3 regions of the Bradyrhizobium sp. DN3 genome follow, and region 2 is predicted to be linked to each of the others. Evidence: riboswitches for the same ligand, from Rfam matches in the RefSeq annotation. Region 2 holds a riboswitch; each other region holds the start of a gene.

Region 1 (5,597 bases), on a different contig from region 2:
TCCATGCGAGTGAACCAGGAGCCAGGAGGATAGGCCGCGATACGCTCGGCAAAAGGGGATTGCGGCTCCCAATCTTGTCCTTCGCTCTTCTCGAAAGTGATGATGCCGTTGTGGGTAAAAAAACGGGGCCCTAGGATATCACAGTTTACCACAAGCAGAACGCGCCACAGATCACCTTTCTCGGTCGGCTTGTCAATCTGCTTCGGCAAGTAGTCCACTCCAACAGGTTCAACGATAGTGCAGCGGCCCTGCCGCAGAAGATTGCCGAGCTGGCCTTGCTTGGTCGTCACAAAGTTGAAGTTGGCCGGGTCATGCAGAAAGCGAAGATTTGCGTCCCTTTCGCCAGCCTCGACTTCACGGGCGATCAACGAGAGCGCCAGGGCGCGCCAGCCCAATTCCATCGGCTTTGCATAGGTCGACGCAAGTTCAATCGTCCCGTCGAGCGCGATCTTCCAAGCGATAACGTACTGTTCGTCTGATTTATTGTCCCGGTGCCTGGTCCACGAAATGAAAACATATTCATTTTGGTCAGCTCCTTCAGCGACGCCCCACATTCGAGGGACGAAGTGTGCCACCTTCGAGACGTTGGAGAGAATTTGTTCTATTGTCTCACCGTCTTGCGCTCGCCACGTTGACTTGACTCTTTCGACAGGCGCGCTGTCGTTGGCGCGAACAATGTTGCTCGTCGCAGCCAGCCCGGCCAGGCAGATCAGGAATCGACCGAGACAAAACCATAGCGCGCGTCTTCCAGACATTTTCTTCATAACCGTCGGCCTATTCATCCACACGTCGTTCCAAAGCGGGTAACCTTCAACCTGTTATGCGCGAGCGCAAGAAGTTAGCGGCGACGCAACGGGGCGACCGCCGGTCCCGCGCGAGCATGCGCTCCCCTCTATGTCGCGCGCCGCTAACTTCAGTTGCCAGCGACAGCCTCAATTTGCTGTGCTGGACATGCCCAGCAGGAGGAGACTGGGCATGCCGAGGACTTGCATTCTTCGTGCCACGTAATAGACGGCAATTCGCACCGGTTTTGTGTCCTCTTTGTCGACTTTCCGACTTGCGCACGTTTCGATGGTTCCATTCAGCCTATCCATCGCGGCTTATGCATCCTCGCACGCAGCGGGTATTCGACGGCGCAGCGGAACGCCTCGGTGCCAAGTTCCTGATGAGAATTGGGAGCACGTGTGCCGCCATTGAACCGTTTGGTTCGGTATCGTTGCCGGAATGTGGGCTTTCGATCTCTGCCATGCCTTTGGGCACTTGCGGCCAAGGGGCCATGGCGCGTTTGGCGCCTCCTTTCGGCTCCGGAATTCGAGAGCAGCCTCAGCCAACTGCGCTTTGCACTCGATGGCTAACGACGCGAAGCCGATCTTCACCGCCGAGCATTTGGAGTCGGGCTGGCACCGCAAATCAACGTGCTCGCCGGGTATGTTGCTGGCTTCGCCAGGTGTCTTGGGCCTACTCAACCCGGATCCTGTTGGTCGAGAAGGCGGCTGGATGGCGGACGTGCTCGAAGAACCGCTGGGAAGCCGGGGCTTGCATCAAATGCGTTCTGCTCGAGGCCGCAGTCCCGACCGCGCAAGCCGCATTTGTCCCTTCCACCTATCTGGCGTGCGGGCCGCGGGCAGCTCCGATGGTCATTCCGATATCGCTGATTGGAGAGCGCTTCTACATCGTCTCAACGATAGAGATGCACGGCCATTCGCGTAGCAGATGTCGCAGCATTTAGCTTGAGACAAATCTGAGAGGTTGACGGAAGAGTTCTCTTGCCGATAATCCAAGTCGTCGAGGTTCTCCGGTTTCCATTTGATCCGGAGCTAAGAGGGAAGCCGGTGAACATGCCGGCGCTGCCCCCGCAACTGTGAGCGGCGAGCCGCTGTCCAACGATGTCACTGAAGCCTGCGCGGCTTCGGGAAGGCCGGACAGCAGCGATGACCCGCGAGCCAGGAGACCTGCCCCGACAATATATTCGTCCACGGGCGGGGTGTCCCGGTGGTGCGCCAAGCAGCCGTCGCACTGCGCGACTTCCCCTGCCTGCGTCCGCCATGGCCTTTGCCCCCAACATGGGTTAACGCTATGTCTCTTCTCTCTCTTCCGGTTGCCACGCTCGGAACGCCACGCATCGGTCCCAGGCGCGAGCTCAAACTCGCTCTAGAAAGCTACTGGGCCGGAAAAAGCAGCGAACAGCAGTTGCTCGAGGACGCAGCTGGCCTGCGTGCCGCGAACTGGGCTCGTCAGAAATCTATCGGCGTCACGGTCATTCCATCGAACGATTTCTCGCTGTATGACCAGGTGCTCGACACAAGTGTCATGGTTGGCGCCATCCCGGAGATCTACGCCTCGAAAACCGAATCCGTTTCGCTCAAGACGTACTTCGCCATGGCCCGCGGTTCACAATGCGACGACCAGGGTGCGAGTTGCGGTCACGGACCGCGCGGATTTGGCGCACCCGCGCAGGAGATGACCAAGTGGTTCGATACCAACTACCACTACATGGTCCCCGAGTTTCACAGGGGACAGACTTTCAGATTGCGCTCTCGAAAGCCGATCGAGGAGTATGAGGAAGCCAAGGCCCTTGGCTTCCAGACCCGCCCTGTCCTGATCGGGCCGGTTACATTCTTGAAGCTCGGCAAGAGTGCCGATCCTGCGTTCCTGCCACTCTCACTACTGGATGATCTGATACCGGCCTATATCGAGGTTCTGCAGGAATTGGCCAAACGCGGGGCAAATTGGGTTCAGTTCGACGAGCCCTGCCTGGTTCTTGATCTGGATGAGGGGTCGCGAAAATCTTTGCTACATGCCTATGACCGGCTCGCCAAGGAGGGCCCGGCCATCAAGATCATGGTTGCCAGCTATTTCGGCGACCTCGGCGACAATCTAGACACCGCCTTGAGGCTGCCAATTGCCGGATTGCACCTCGATCTGGTTCGAGCGCCACAGTTATTGGATCAGATCATTGCCGGCGCACGAAGTGATCTCGTCATGTCGCTCGGTGTCGTCGACGGCCGGAATGTATGGCGGTCGAATTTGTCGTCGCTCCGCCAGCGGCTAGAACCCGCGATTGCGAAGCTCGGCAAGGATCGTGTACAGATCGCCCCATCCTGTTCGCTGCTTCATGTGCCGGTCGATGTTGAACTCGAGACCGGTCTCGCTTCCGACGTCAAGAGCTGGCTTGCTTTCTCGGTTCAGAAGATGCGCGAGCTTGCGATCCTGGCGCGTGCACTCGCGGGCGACCAAAATGTTGCGCCAGCCTTTGCCGAGTCGGAACGTGCCGCGACCGTCCGCCGGACTTCGCCGAAGATCCGTGATGCCAATGTCGCTGTCCGGATGAGAGCTATCGACCAGACCATGCGCCGGCGCGCCAGCACATTTGCCCGTCGTGCCGAGATCCAAAGCAATCGCTTCGGACTACCGGCTTTTCCGACCACGACGATCGGATCGTTTCCTCAGACCACAGAGGTCCGTAATGCCCGTGCGGCGCATGCGCGAGGCGCGATGAGCGACGAGCAATACGACAGGTTCCTCAAGGAGGAGACTGCGCGCGCCGTACGTTGGCAGGAGGACATCGGTCTGGACGTCCTCGTGCACGGTGAATTTGAGCGCAATGACATGGTACAGTACTTCGGCGAGCAACTCGCCGGCTTCGCATTTACCAGGAACGGATGGGTGCAATCCTACGGCTCGCGCTGCGTCAGGCCACCGATCCTGTTTGGCGATGTCTTGCGGCCGAAGCCGATCACCGTGGACTGGTGGCGCTACGCGCAATCACTAACCAGGAAGCCGATGAAGGCGATGTTGACCGGACCGGTGACGATCTTGAACTGGTCGTTTGTCCGCGATGATATTCCCAGAAGCGAGGTCTGCCGCCAGATTGCGCTCGCGATCCGAGACGAAGTCCGCGATCTCGAGAACGCTGGTGCGACCATGATCCAGATCGACGAAGCTGCACTCCGCGAAGGATTGCCGTTGCGTCGATCGGAGTGGACGGCTTATCTCGACTGGGCCGGGGATTGTTTCCGCATCTGCTCATCGGGCGTCGCCGATCAAACACAAATTCATACGCATATGTGCTACTCGGAGTTCAACGACATCATCGGTGCGATCGCTGCAATGGACGCGGATGTCATCTCGATCGAGACGTCGCGCTCGAAAATGGAACTACTCGACGCGTTCAGGAACTACGAATATCCAAATCAGATCGGGCCGGGCGTGTACGACATCCACTCTCCCCGCGTTCCCGAGACAGGCGAAATGAAGGAGCTGATGGCGTTGGCTCGGACACGGCTGCGGGATTCGCAGCTCTGGGTCAATCCGGACTGCGGCCTGAAGACTCGCAAATGGGAGGAGGTTCGGCCGGCGCTGGTCAACATGGTCGCTGCCGCCCGCGAACTGCGCGCTGCATCCGATCCGCGAGGCCGTTGGTCCCGGGCTTGCGTCTCTCCTTGAGAAAGCTGATCCGCTTGTAGTCATTTGCGCTCTCAATAATCTCGAGGGAGCCTTGGGAACACAAAAAGCCCGGCCGCGCTTAGCGGGCCGGGCGGAAGTTAAGTCTAGGAGGAGCGACGCTGACGCATCGCGCGGACTTCCATCGGCGGAGAGAGGGCGGCCGACGGTTCGATCCCGGCGAGGATATTCGCCGAAAATCGGAGCCCAGTTAAAGCACAAGCTCAGCGTAGTTCTATTATGCCGTGGTATGCGACCGATATAGCCCGAGATTAGAAATCTACACCAAGGTTTGTCGCTCATGAGCACGTTCGCAACGGTTTGCCGACAGCAACGAGGGCGGTGATGCCGGGCGGTCGCCGCATGGACGGGCACCAACCGCAAACTTGGTGCGCTTTCATGCCTGTAACGATATGCTCGATCAGCGCGACGATACGAAAAACCCGGAAGGATCTCGCAAACGTAGCCAATGCATGAGCGGTTGCTATTGATTTGGACCCTGCTTAAGGCACTCGTTGGTCGACCGGTTCCACCCGATAGTCAGTTTTCGGCTTGGGCCTCTGTTTGAGATCTATGAGCGGACGACGCAGAGGATGTCAGGGGCTTGAAGGTGGCGGGTGCCGATAGGGTGCTCCTCAGCCCTGAGTGTGGTCCTGCCCCAAAGATAGGCCATTTAAGTGATGGCGACTTCGGACCCGACACGACTCGGCTCGGCGCAGCCGGTTTAGACCGCCGGACTGTGTGTAGCCCCGCACCGAGGAAGATAAGCGTCGAACGCCGATGCGACGCTCCGGACCAGGAACTCTGCGCCACCAGCTACGGAAAGCCGGCCATCGTCAATCACCACGACGCCATCTGCGATAAGGCTGTCGATTCGAGAACGATCGACGACGGCGAGCTTCGGATCCAGACCGTGACGACGGGATGTCTCGGAGAGATCGACTGCCATGTCGCACATGATTCGCTCGATGATCTCGGCGCGGAAGCGATCCTCATCCGTCAGCAAATAGCCCTTCGCGGTGGCGAGCCGATCCTCGCTGATGCGAGCAAGGTAGTCCTTTGCCGAGACAGCGTTCGCGACAAACCCTTGTTGCATGCGCCCGATGGCGCTGGCGCCGAGACCAATTAGGGCGTCCGCGCAATCGTCGGTATAG
Region 2 (5,597 bases):
ACGCTACCTGGTCTCGCCCAGACCGTGGTGCTGACGCGCACCCCGGGCCGGGCCAGCGCGATGCCTGAGGGCGAGAAGCTTGCGGCGTTCGCCGCGACCGGCGCGGTGCTCGCGATCCACCTGTCGATCCATCTGCTCGACAAGGTCGTTGCCGAGCTGTCGCCCCATTACGGCGCGGACTGTCCGGTCGCCATCGTCTGGCGCGCGAGCTGGCCGGACCAGCGCATCGTGCGCGCGACGCTCGGCACGCTCGATGCGGCTGTGGGCAGCGAGATGGAGCGGACCGCGCTGATCCTGGTCGGCAGGACGCTTGGCGCCGCGGATTTTGACGAGAGCCGCCTCTATGCCGCCGATTACGACCGCCGCTATCGGCCGGTCGGCGCCGAGCCGCGCTTTCCGGAGGCGTCGTGATGGCGGCAAGCCTCGTCATCTCCGCACCTGCCTCCGGCGTCGGCAAGACCACGCTGACGCTGGCGCTCGCGCGCGCCTGGCGCAATCGCGGATTGAACGTGCAGTGCTTCAAGAGCGGGCCCGACTACATCGATCCCGCCTTCCACGCCGCCGCCACGGGACGCGCCTCCGTCAATATCGATAGCTGGGCGATGGACAGCGCAGCAATCGCGCATCTCGTCAGCCGCGGCGCGAATGCCGATGTCGTGCTCGCCGAGGGTTCGATGGGCCTGTTCGATGGTGTTGCCGCACGCGGCGCCTCCGGCACCGGTGCGACCGCCGACATCGCGGAGATGCTGGGCTGGCCGGTGCTGCTGGTGATCGATCCCTCTGGCCAAGCGCAGACCGCGGCGGCGATCGCCGCGGGTCTTCGTGACTATCGCGCCGGGGTGCATCTTGCCGGCGTCGTGCTCAATCGTGTCGCCAGCCCGCGCCACGAAGATCTCGTGCGGCGCGCGCTGAACGATGCCGGCATCGCCGTGTTCGGCGCGCTGCCGCGCCATGCCGAGATCAGCCTGCCGAAGCGCCATCTCGGCCTGGTGCAGGCCGAGGAGCAGGCCGAGATCGGCAAGCTGATCGACGAGGCCGCGCGCTTCGTTGCCGAGCATGTTGATCTCGAGGGGGTGCTGCGAGCGGCAGCCAGCTGGTCGCCGCAACCCGCGGCGAGCGGCCTGAACGTGACGCCGCCTGGCCAACGCATCGCGCTGGCCCGCGATGCGGCGTTCTCTTTCGTCTATCCGCATATGCTGGAAGCTTGGCGCGCGGCCGGCGCCGAGATCTCGACATTCTCGCCGTTGGCCGATGAAGCGCCTGACGCAAGCGCCGATGTCTGCTGGCTGCCCGGCGGCTATCCCGAGCTTCATGCCGGCAAGATTGCGGCTAGTGCACGCTTTCGCAGCGGCTTGCGCACCTTTGCCGAAACGCGCCCGGTGCACGGCGAATGCGGAGGCTATATGGTGTTGGGAATCGCTTTGACCGACGCCGACGGCGTGCGCCATGAGATGGCGGGGTTGCTCGGCCTGGAGACCAGCTTTGCCAAGCGCCGCATGCATCTCGGCTATCGTCTCGCCGAACTGGCCGCACCGATGCCGGGGCATCAGGTCGGCGCACGCCTGCGCGGCCACGAGTTCCATTATTCGACGATCATCGCCCAGCCCGACACGCCGCTGGCCGTGGTTCACGATGCAACCGGCACGGTCATTGCCGAGACCGGCTCGCGGCGCGGCCAAGCTACCGGCACGTTCTTCCATCTGATCGCGGAGGACCGGTGAGCGGTTTTGTTTCTTTCGTCTCCGCCGGCCCCGGCGATCCAGAACTCCTCACGGTGAAGGGGACTGCGCGGCTGCGCGAGGCCGACGTCGTGCTCTATGACGATCTTGCCTCCGGCGCGATCCTCGATCTCGCTCGTCCCGGCGCCAACCTCGTCGCGGTGGGGAAACGGGCAGGGCGGCCCTCGACCAAGCAGCACCATGTCAACCGCCTGCTCGTCGATTATGCCGCAACCGGCGCGCGGGTGGTGCGGCTGAAGTCGGGCGACGCCGGCATTTTCGGCCGGCTCGAGGAGGAGCTGGAGACGCTGCGCGAGGCCGGCATCGGCTACGAGATCATTCCCGGCGTCACCTCCGCCTGCGTTGCTGCCGCGCAAGCCGGCATCCCCCTGACCCGGCGCCACACCTCGCGGCGGGTGCAGTTCGTGACCGGTGCCGACGTCACAGGCGAACTGCCGCCAAACCTGAATTGGGCAGCGCTCGCAGATCCCGAGGCAACCACCGTGGTCTATATGGGTCGGCGCACCTTTCCGGCGCTTGCCGCAAAATTGATCGACCATGGCCTCGCCGCAGATACGCCGGCGCTGTTTGCGGAATCACTCGGCCGTTCCGACGAGCGGCTGGTCCGCACCACGATTGCCGAGCTCGCCGAGCAGCTTGCGCGGGGCGGCGCCGCCTCGACGGCCGCCGTCATCCTGTTCGGGGCCCTAGCGGGAGACGATCCGTCATGATGGCCGCCGTCGCCCTTCGCCACTTGACGCCCGGCTCGCGAAAGGGGCACACAGGAGAGGCATGGTGCTCGACGCGGCGCAAAGCGCCGGAGCATAATCGGGAATGGGGATGGGCGGACCCAATTGCGGCGCTCAAAACCCCAGCCGCCCCCGCGACTGTAAGCGGTGAGGGGCTCCGATCAGCCACTGGGCCGCAAGGCTCGGGAAGGCCGGAGAACCCCAGTGAACCGCGAGCCAGGAGACCGGCCCTGCACGATTTGAGGCCAAGGCCGTCGGGTGTGACGGCAGGAAGGATCTGAACCATGCATATCGAACCAGGGATCGTGACGGGCGCCAAGCTCGTGTTGAGTTACGCAACCGGCATCGCCGCAGGCGGCGTTGCCTTGAAACTCGCGGTCGAGACCGTGCGCGAGCAGGGCATCGGCTCGTTCGCGACGCGCACGCTCGCCACCACCGGCCTCGTCTTCACTTTCTTCCAGGTGCTGCCGCACTTCCCGGTCGGCGTCTCTGAGGTGCACTTCATCCTCGGCTCGACCTTGTTCCTGCTGTTCGGTGCTGCGCCCGCCGCCTTCGGCCTTGCGTTCGGCTTGCTGCTCCAGGGCGTCTTCTTCGTGCCGACCGACCTGCCGCAATATGGCATGAACGTCACCACGCTTCTGGTGCCGCTGTTTGCGATCCAGGCGCTGGCGACGCGGATCATTCCGCGCAACACGGCTTACGTCGATCTGCAATACCGCCAGGCGCTGGCGCTCTCGACCGCCTATCAGTCCGGCATCGTCGCCTGGGTGGCGTTCTGGGCGCTGTATGGCTCCGGCTTCGGCGCGACCAATCTCGCCAATATCGCGACGTTTGCAGCATCCTATGCGCTGGTCATCGTGATCGAGCCGCTCGCCGATCTCGCCGTGCTGGCGCTGGCGAAATGGCTGCGTGGCGTCACCGCGCCCGGCCTCGTCACGCCGCGCCTGCATAACGCCGCTTAAGAGACAAGCGAACGGGCGGCCGGCGCGGCCGCCCTTCGCGCTCGCGATGCTCACGCTTTCCCTGATAGGCATCGGTTGCGGCGATCCCGGGCAGCTCACGCGCGCCGCGATCCAAGCCATCAACGCCGCCGATCTCGTCCTGATCCCGCGCAAGGGGACGGCGAAATCCGATCTTGCGGATCTGCGGCGGACGATCTGCGCGGACGTGCTCACCAGCGAGAGCACGCGCATCGCCGAGTTCGACTTGCCGGTGCGTGACGCGACTGAGGCGGACTACCGCAAGGGCGTGGACGATTGGCACGATGCGGTGGCCGCGACCTGGTCGCAAACGATCGCAAATCATCTCGCCGGCGAGGGCAAGGTTGCGCTGCTGATCTGGGGCGATCCTTCGCTCTACGACTCCTCGCTGCGCATTGCGCGGCGGCTCGATCCCTTGCCTGATATCGAGGTCGTGCCTGGCATCACCTCGATCCAGGCGCTGTGCGCGGCGCATGCGCTGCCGCTCAACGACATCGGCGAGCCGTTCCTGGTCACGACGGGGCGGCGCTTGCGCGAAGGCGGCTGGCCGCAGGGCACCGATACCGTGGTGGTGATGCTCGACGGCGGCACGGCGTTCCAGTCGCTCGATCCCGCCGGGCTTCAGATCTGGTGGGGCGCCTATCTCGGCATGCCCGATCAGATCGTCATGTCCGGCGCGCTGGCTGAGGTCGGTCCGCGCATCGTCGCGTTGCGGCAGGAGGCGCGCGAGCGGCATGGCTGGATCATGGACAGCTACATTCTCAAGCGCACGCGTTAAGCGAGGCAGCATGCTCCCCGAATGGGTCTACCAACAGTGTCCCGAGATCTCCGCGCATCATCGCGAGGCAGCCATCGCGCGTCAGGCGCAACTGACAAAGCCGACCGGCGCGCTCGGCCGGCTCGAGCAGCTCGCGATCGAGCTTGCGGGCCTGCAAGCGACGGAATCTCCTCGTGCCGCGCGCGTGCCGATCATCGTCTTCGCCGGTGATCACGGCATCGTCGCGCAGGGCGTGTCGGCCTATCCGCAAGCCGTGACGATTGCGATGATGGCGAATTTTGCCTCCGGCGGCGCCGCGATCTCGGTGCTGGCGCGCGAGCTTGGCTCCAGCCTGGAGGTGGTCGACGCCGGCACGTTGGCGCAGGAGGAGATGGCGGGAATCGTCACCGACAAGCCGCGCTCTGGGACGCGCGACTTCAGCGTGGAAGCTGCGCTCGAACCTGCGGAACTGGCATTCGCGTTTGAGGCCGGTCAGCGCGCGGTTGCGCGCGCAGCAGCCAATCAGCCCGATCTGCTGATTTTCGGCGAGATGGGCATCGGCAATACCACGACCTCGGCGGCGATCGCGGCGAGCCTGCTCGGCATCAGCGCCGAGGAGATCGCCGGCAGCGGCACCGGCATCGATGCGGCCGGACGCGCGCACAAGGCGCGGGTGATCGATGCCGCGATTGCGCGCCATGGCATTGCGAGGGCTTCGCCCGAAAGCATCCTGTGCGCCGTCGGCGGTCTCGAGATCGCGGCGATCTCAGGCGCGATCATTGCAGCTGCGCAACGCCGCATCCCTGTATTGATCGACGGCTTCATCGTGTCGGTGGCGGCGCTGGCGGCGGTGCGGATCAACCCGTCGTGCCGGCCGTTCCTGCTGCCGTCGCATCAATCGGCAGAGCAGGGGCATCGGCTGGTGCTGCGTGCGCTGAACGTGCAGCCGCTGATCAGCCTCGATCTCAGGCTTGGGGAGGGATCGGGCGCCGCGATCGCGCTGCCGCTGGTGCGGTCGGCTTGCGCGCTCCACAACGGCATGGCGACGTTTGCGCAGGCCAATGTACCGGATCGCCCGGCCTGACCCGGCTCAGGCCAATCGCTGATTGACGGAAACGACGCGCCACCCGGTGGCGAGCCGGTCGATCCGGGTGAGCGACAGCGGATCGATCACGAAGCGCAAGGCGGCGTGCGGTGTCAGATCCAGCGCGATGCAGAGCGCAGCGCGGATCGTGCCGGAATGCACGACGAGCGCTGCGGAGCCCGCGCCGATCCGCGAGAGCCCAAGCCGGACGCGCGTGACCTGATCCTCAAAGCTCTCGCCGCCCGGCGGACGTCCGCGCGCCGGATCGCTCCAGAATTGCGCATAGGCCTCGTCGCCAGCCGCGCCGAT
Region 3 (5,597 bases), on a different contig from region 2:
CCATGTCGTTGAGGCGATGCTCGGCACCGAGGTGCAGCGCATATTGGGTCTCGTCGCTCCTGAGCGGGAGCGCGCCGATGTCGGCGTTGAACGGAGCCGTCGGATCAAAATTGTCGCGTGCCGACAGACTGATGGTCTGCACCCGCGCGCCATAGGAAACGTCGGTCGTGGGCGTCACACCCAATGTGTGCTGAAAATAGCCCGCAACGGTCTGCTGCCTGAGGTCGTAATTGTGCCAGGCGGCGAGACCCTGGCCGGCGCCGCGGTTCTGCTGAAAGCTCGCATCGTAATAGTCGATGCCGGTCAAGAGCTGGGACGGCATTCCGAACAGAAGGCTCTTCACGCTGAGCCGCGGCGTGATCGACCATGTCGTCAGATCGGCCTCGACATAGGTCGAGGTGAACAAGGCGGGCGCCGGCGTCGGACTGGAGAAGAATGCACTCTGCTGCCTCTTGTCGCGCATGCCGCCGTCGACGATGAGATCGACGCCGTTCACCAGGGTTTTTGTGAAGCCCGCTGTCGCGCCAATACCTTGCTGGTTAGCATAGTTGAAGGGCGTGCTGGTCCCCTTCCGGTTAGTCGCGAGCTCGTCGAGGCCGATCGAGGGATCGACGGTGCGGCCCCCCGGCAGTCGCAGTTCCTGATTGTCGCTGGTCACGGTCAGGAAAGCAGTCAACCCCGGCGTCGTGTAGTTCAGATTGCCGATACCGTTCTCCTGGGAATAGCGATTGTTGTCGCGATAGCCATCGGTCTTGACGGTATTGCCGTAAAACGAGGTCGACCACGGACCGGAATTGAGCGATGTCGAGACGTTGCCGAGCCTGGTGTTGAACTAGCCGAAGCCGGCCTCGATGCGCGCGGCCATGGGCGGTCCGCCGACGCCGTTCTTGGTGGCGATGTTGATGACGCCGCCGACCGCATTGTCCCCATAGAGCACCGCACCGGAATTGCCGCGCGTGATCTCGATACGCTCGATGGAATTGAGCGGGATGGTAGCAAGGTCCACCTGCGCCATGTCGATGTCGTTCAGCCGTCGTCCGTTGACCAGCACCAGCGTGTTGGCGGTTGCGAACGCGCCGAAGCCGCGCAGGTCGACACTGGTCTTGGCGCCGATCGGACCGCCATAGAACGTCGTGATCTGGGCGCCCGGTACTTGCGTCGAGATGATCTCGGCAAGCGTCTGCGACGGCGCATGGGCGATGTCGGCGGCCGTGATGACGCTCGTGGCGGCGCCGACGATGCCTCCATTGTTGCTGGCCGCCTCGCCGCCAGAGCCGGACGAGCCGGTCCGTGTCGGCGCGCCGTTCGGCATCGCCCGGCGCCTCCCCGTGTCGCCATCGCTGGTCGCCCTGGCACGCGTGCGGTTCTGATCGTCGGGCCTGGTCACTTCGACCGGTGGCAACTGCTCGGCGGCAGTCTGGGCGCGGGCGCCCCTCATATTGAAGACAACAACGGGAATGATGAAGCTGGACGCCAGCCAGGCCGTGCGACGGCACCGGACGGCGGCGGAAACGGAAGACATGCGAATAAAACCTCGGCAGGACGTCAGTGGCACGTCACAGCGAACGAGGTTTCACGACGGAGCGATCAATCGCTCCGGTGAAGCTAATGTCTGTACTCCCCGACCGACATCTTCGCGTGTGACCACGGCTGACGGCAGGTCTCCTGGCTCGCGGGTCGTGACCTCTCCGTCGCCTTCCCAGGACCGAGATTCCCAGTGGCATAGGACGAGAGATTCGCCGCTTACAGTTGCGGGGGCAGCCATGGCATTGAGAAGATCCCAGCGTTGGGAAAATCTCGCACCACGTTCCCTTTTGATCTCCGTGAGGAGAACCGTCGTGGATCTTTTACGAGTCGTGCAGCCCGGGAGTCAATCGGCTGGTTGCATCTGGCAGCGACAACTCGCCGCTACCGGTGCGTCCCGCAAGCAGAGGCCCAGCAGCTACGTCCGCCCTCGCGGGCGCTGGGCCTGCGCCCAAGCGACGGCGACGTCGCGTGGCGGAACATCGATGCGCTTGATCGGCGTTAGTTCGCCGGAGGCAGAGACGATCGCTGTCTCCTCGCGGCGGCAGCGCGAACACACGAAACGGACCTCACGCGGGAATGCCGACCAGCTTGAACGTTTGACGTTGGCAGCCATCGGCCAAGCGTCGCAATGCGAGCACGACACCAGGAGCCGGCCGGGATCGAGCATACCCATTCAATCGGACTCCACGTCTTGCCCGCTTCCTTCAATGATTGATCCAAGTGAATCGTTCCGGTGCCTGGGCACCGCCGACGGCCTCCTGTCTTTTGGCGCGTCGTCAGCGACTTTGGGTGCGTCGCTCCCGACCTTCGCACGCATCAAGAACTCAGCGAGCCCCCTTGAGGGTGCAGGAGGTCGTGCAGGTGACCGTGGTGCCGTGATCGCATGACTTGCAGGCGCTGACGCACTGGTTCATGTCGCGAGGATTGTAGCTGTAGTTTCGCATCGGGCAGGTCGACGTCGAGCCGGTGATGTCCTGCTCCTGATCGCAGGCCGCCGTCATGAGCGCGAATATGATCACTGCAACGAGGCGCATGGGATTGCCCGTCAAACATGGCAAGTGACACTCGCGAGGCGCGCTGCATCGCAACGAGCCCCGGCCTTCCCACCGCGAGCCATCGCCAATCAGCGACGCCCGCATGCGTCTGAGAATGCGCGCCAAATGTTAAGAACGGATTGCAGTCGGCCTCAAGCAGCAGCGCTGGTCGCGATCGCCTGCCGCATATCCACTGCCAGCTGGCGGTACTGCTCGGCGAGCTTCAGATAGAACTCGCGCTTGGTGCTGTCGGTGGCGAGCTTGGCGATCAGCTCGCACTCGGCGGAGAGCGTCTCGAACCGTTCGAGCCTGTCCTCAAGGTGTGTCATCGGCGTGTCCCCATCTGACGCCTCAGGGACGTCGAGCCTAAGCCCGGGAAATAGGTCACGGCGAACATCGTTATGGAGTAGAATCGTTTTTTCCGGTCGGCGACGCCGGACGGCAGGCACCGCTATTTTTGCTCCAGCCGCCAGGCGCCGTCCCAACCCACGTCCGGCGGGTTGACCTCGAACTGCGCGATGCGGCCGAGCAGCGTACGCGAGGGACCGTCGCCGGGGACCGCTTCGAGCGCGGCGTTGAACGCGGCGCGGGCATCGTCGAAATGCCCGGCGCGATAGGCGTCGAGACCTTCGGCATAGAGCGTGCGCAGGCGCGCTTGCGCATCGGTGAGTGCGCCGGCCCTGCCCATCACCTCGAAAACAGCTTGCGGTGCGCGCTGCCCCGCGACCGCGAGCCGATCGATCTCACGCAGTTCGAGCTGTGGCCGATCGCATCCGCCGTTGCTTGCGAGATCAGGATGCGGGTGCCGTAGGCCTTGTTGGCGGCCTCCAGCCGCGAGGCGAGGTTCACGGCGTCACCCATCACGGTAAAGCTCATCATCAGCTCGGAGCCGATGCTGCCGGTCAGGACCTCGCCGGTGGCGATGCCGATGCGCAGATCGCACGGCGCCGGCATGGCGCGGATGCCGAGCAGATCCGGCAGCTGCTTCTGGAGCGCGGGCACCTGATCGGCCATCTCGATGGCGGCAAGGCCGGCGAGCATCGCCTGCTCGTCCTCCTCGATGAAGGGCGGGCCCCAATAAGACATGATGGCATCGCCGATATATTTGTCGATGATGCCGCGATTGCTGCGGATGGGGCCGGACATCACCGTGAAATAGTGGTTCATCACCTTGACGAGACCGCGCGGGGTCACGCCCTCGCTCATCGAGGTGAAGCCGCTCATGTCGCAGAACATGATGGTCATGACCCGGCGCTGGCCGTCGATGGCGACCTCCGGCCGGTCAATCAGGCCCTGCACCACCTTCGGGTCGATGTAGCGGCCGAAGGTCTCACGGATGCGCTCGTTGTGCCGGAGCTGCTCGATCATGCGGTTGAAGGCCGCGGCAAGCTCGCCGATCTCATCCTGGGTGGAGACGGTAATGGGCTTGTCGAACCGGCCCGCCTCGACCTCGCGGGTGCCGGCGAGCAGCAGCCGCACCGGGCGCGTGATGCCGCTACTCACCAGGAGCGCAAAGGCAAATCCAACGATCGCTGCGAGCAAGGTCACGATGCCCGATACGATGATCGCCTGGTGCTGGTGGCTGATCACCTGCGACGTGCTGAAGAAAACCTGCGTCAGCATGTCGGCGCGGATCGCATCGATCTTCTGATTGAACTGGTCGCGCAGCACGTCGATGTGCTCCAGCGTGCCGCGGGCCTCCGCCATCTGTCTGGCATCGACCTGCTTGGCCAGCTTTGCGTGGTCCTCGGTCAGATCGCGGCGCAGCTCAGTGACGGCGGTCTCGATGCGGAGCTCGATCCGCGCCAGGGCAGCATTGTCGGACGGTGTCCTGGGATCGTTGATGATGGCGTTGATGAGCGTGCGTGCGCTCTCGGCCTCCTCCTCGATCCTGCGGTCGGTCTGCTCGAACTCGCGCACGCGCGCCGCATAGGCCTCCTCGTCCGACGGCGACTGCATCTTGGTCATGACCATGCGCCGCAGCGCCAGCGCACGCTCCAGCGAGCGGATGTTGGCGCGCGCCAGATGGCTGTAGGCCGGGATGTAGCGGTTGGTCAGCTCGTCCAGGAGGACGCCGACCTTGCTCGACATCACCATCGACAGGATCGAGGTGACCAGCATCAGGACGATCAATCCGAGGGCGATACCGACGATCTTGCGCCGGATCGACTGGTTGAAAATCGGCATAGGTGCAGGGCAAAGGCTGAAAGGATGAAGCGAGGGAACTCAATACACCGGATTTAGCCATGGGAACACGCGCAATTCGCCTTTCTGACGCCGTGAGCCGTACGCAACCGTCGCGCGAGCCCCAATCGTTAACAAAGGTTAAACACGCTGCCTTTTCCGCTATTTCGGAAGTTCCCGAGTTCCCCATCCGTATTTTGCCGCATTGTTGCGAGAGCGTGAGGAATGCGAAACGATGTCATGACATCGTTTGGTGTCGTCTCTTGATTCTCAAGCCGCATGTCGTCGCGGACCTTGGTTTGTAGTGGTTTCGCAGGGGGACCATGGAATGAACCAGTGCCTACGCTCGCTCGCGTGTGTCGTTGCCGTGGCCACAATGGCCCTCCTTCCCACCGAGTTGGCGGCGAAGAGCAATCATAAATCATCCGCGCCGAAGAAGACGCATGAGGCGAAAGCCGGCAAGCAGCGCCATGCCTCCGCCGGCAAAGCGCGGCACGGCAAGCACGCCGAGGCCAAACGCAAGCCGAAGAAAGCGGTCGACGAGCCCTCGGACAAGCCGGCACCGCCGCCGCTGACCGGCGATCTCGCCGCGCTGAAGGATGCGATCGACCTCGCGCGCAAGGGCAAGACCGAGGATGCGGGCGCCGCGCGCGACCGCATCACCGATCCCGCCGGACAGAAGCTTGCGGACTGGTTCATGCTGCGCCACTCCGAGAGCACGGCGAATTTCAAGCGCTACGCCGCCTTCCTCGCCGCCAATCCGGACTGGCCGAGCAGCGCCCTGCTCCGCCGCCGCGCCGAGGCACGGCTGTGGCAGGAGAAGAGCGACGCGGCCATTGTGCACAAATTCAC

The links. A riboswitch is a leader RNA that binds a small molecule or an ion and turns the genes downstream of it on or off. The one in region 2 is predicted to bind cobalamin.
Region 1: linked by a shared signal. The riboswitch ahead of metE (5-methyltetrahydropteroyltriglutamate--homocysteine S-methyltransferase) and the one ahead of AAE027_RS20690 (energy-coupling factor ABC transporter permease) in region 2 are both predicted to bind cobalamin.
Region 3: linked by a shared signal. The riboswitch ahead of AAE027_RS32635 (TonB-dependent receptor) and the one ahead of AAE027_RS20690 (energy-coupling factor ABC transporter permease) in region 2 are both predicted to bind cobalamin.

The regions. Positions count from the first base shown of each region.
Region 1 is NZ_JAULLN010000020.1:130,272-135,868, reverse strand. It holds gene AAE027_RS27300 (nodulate formation efficiency C protein) at 1-782, opposite strand, end outside; cobalamin riboswitch at 1,772-1,974, shown strand; gene metE (5-methyltetrahydropteroyltriglutamate--homocysteine S-methyltransferase) at 2,077-4,446, shown strand; gene hemN (oxygen-independent coproporphyrinogen III oxidase) at 5,168-5,597, opposite strand, start outside.
Region 2 is NZ_JAULLN010000013.1:191,494-197,090, reverse strand. It holds gene cobM (precorrin-4 C(11)-methyltransferase) at 1-411, shown strand, start outside; gene AAE027_RS20700 (cobyrinic acid a,c-diamide synthase CobB) at 411-1,721, shown strand; gene cobA (uroporphyrinogen-III C-methyltransferase) at 1,718-2,449, shown strand; cobalamin riboswitch at 2,495-2,714, shown strand; gene AAE027_RS20690 (energy-coupling factor ABC transporter permease) at 2,752-3,429, shown strand; gene cobF (precorrin-6A synthase (deacetylating)) at 3,476-4,225, shown strand; gene cobT (nicotinate-nucleotide--dimethylbenzimidazole phosphoribosyltransferase) at 4,236-5,288, shown strand; gene AAE027_RS20675 (histidine phosphatase family protein) at 5,295-5,597, opposite strand, start outside.
Region 3 is NZ_JAULLN010000030.1:1,542-7,138, forward strand. It holds partial or broken gene AAE027_RS32635 (TonB-dependent receptor) at 1-1,438, opposite strand, end outside; cobalamin riboswitch at 1,639-1,853, opposite strand; gene AAE027_RS32640 (hypothetical protein) at 1,943-2,200, opposite strand; gene AAE027_RS32645 (hypothetical protein) at 2,352-2,561, opposite strand; gene AAE027_RS32650 (hypothetical protein) at 2,714-2,890, opposite strand; partial or broken gene AAE027_RS32655 (adenylate/guanylate cyclase domain-containing protein) at 3,013-4,748, opposite strand; gene AAE027_RS32660 (transglycosylase SLT domain-containing protein) at 5,074-5,597, shown strand, end outside.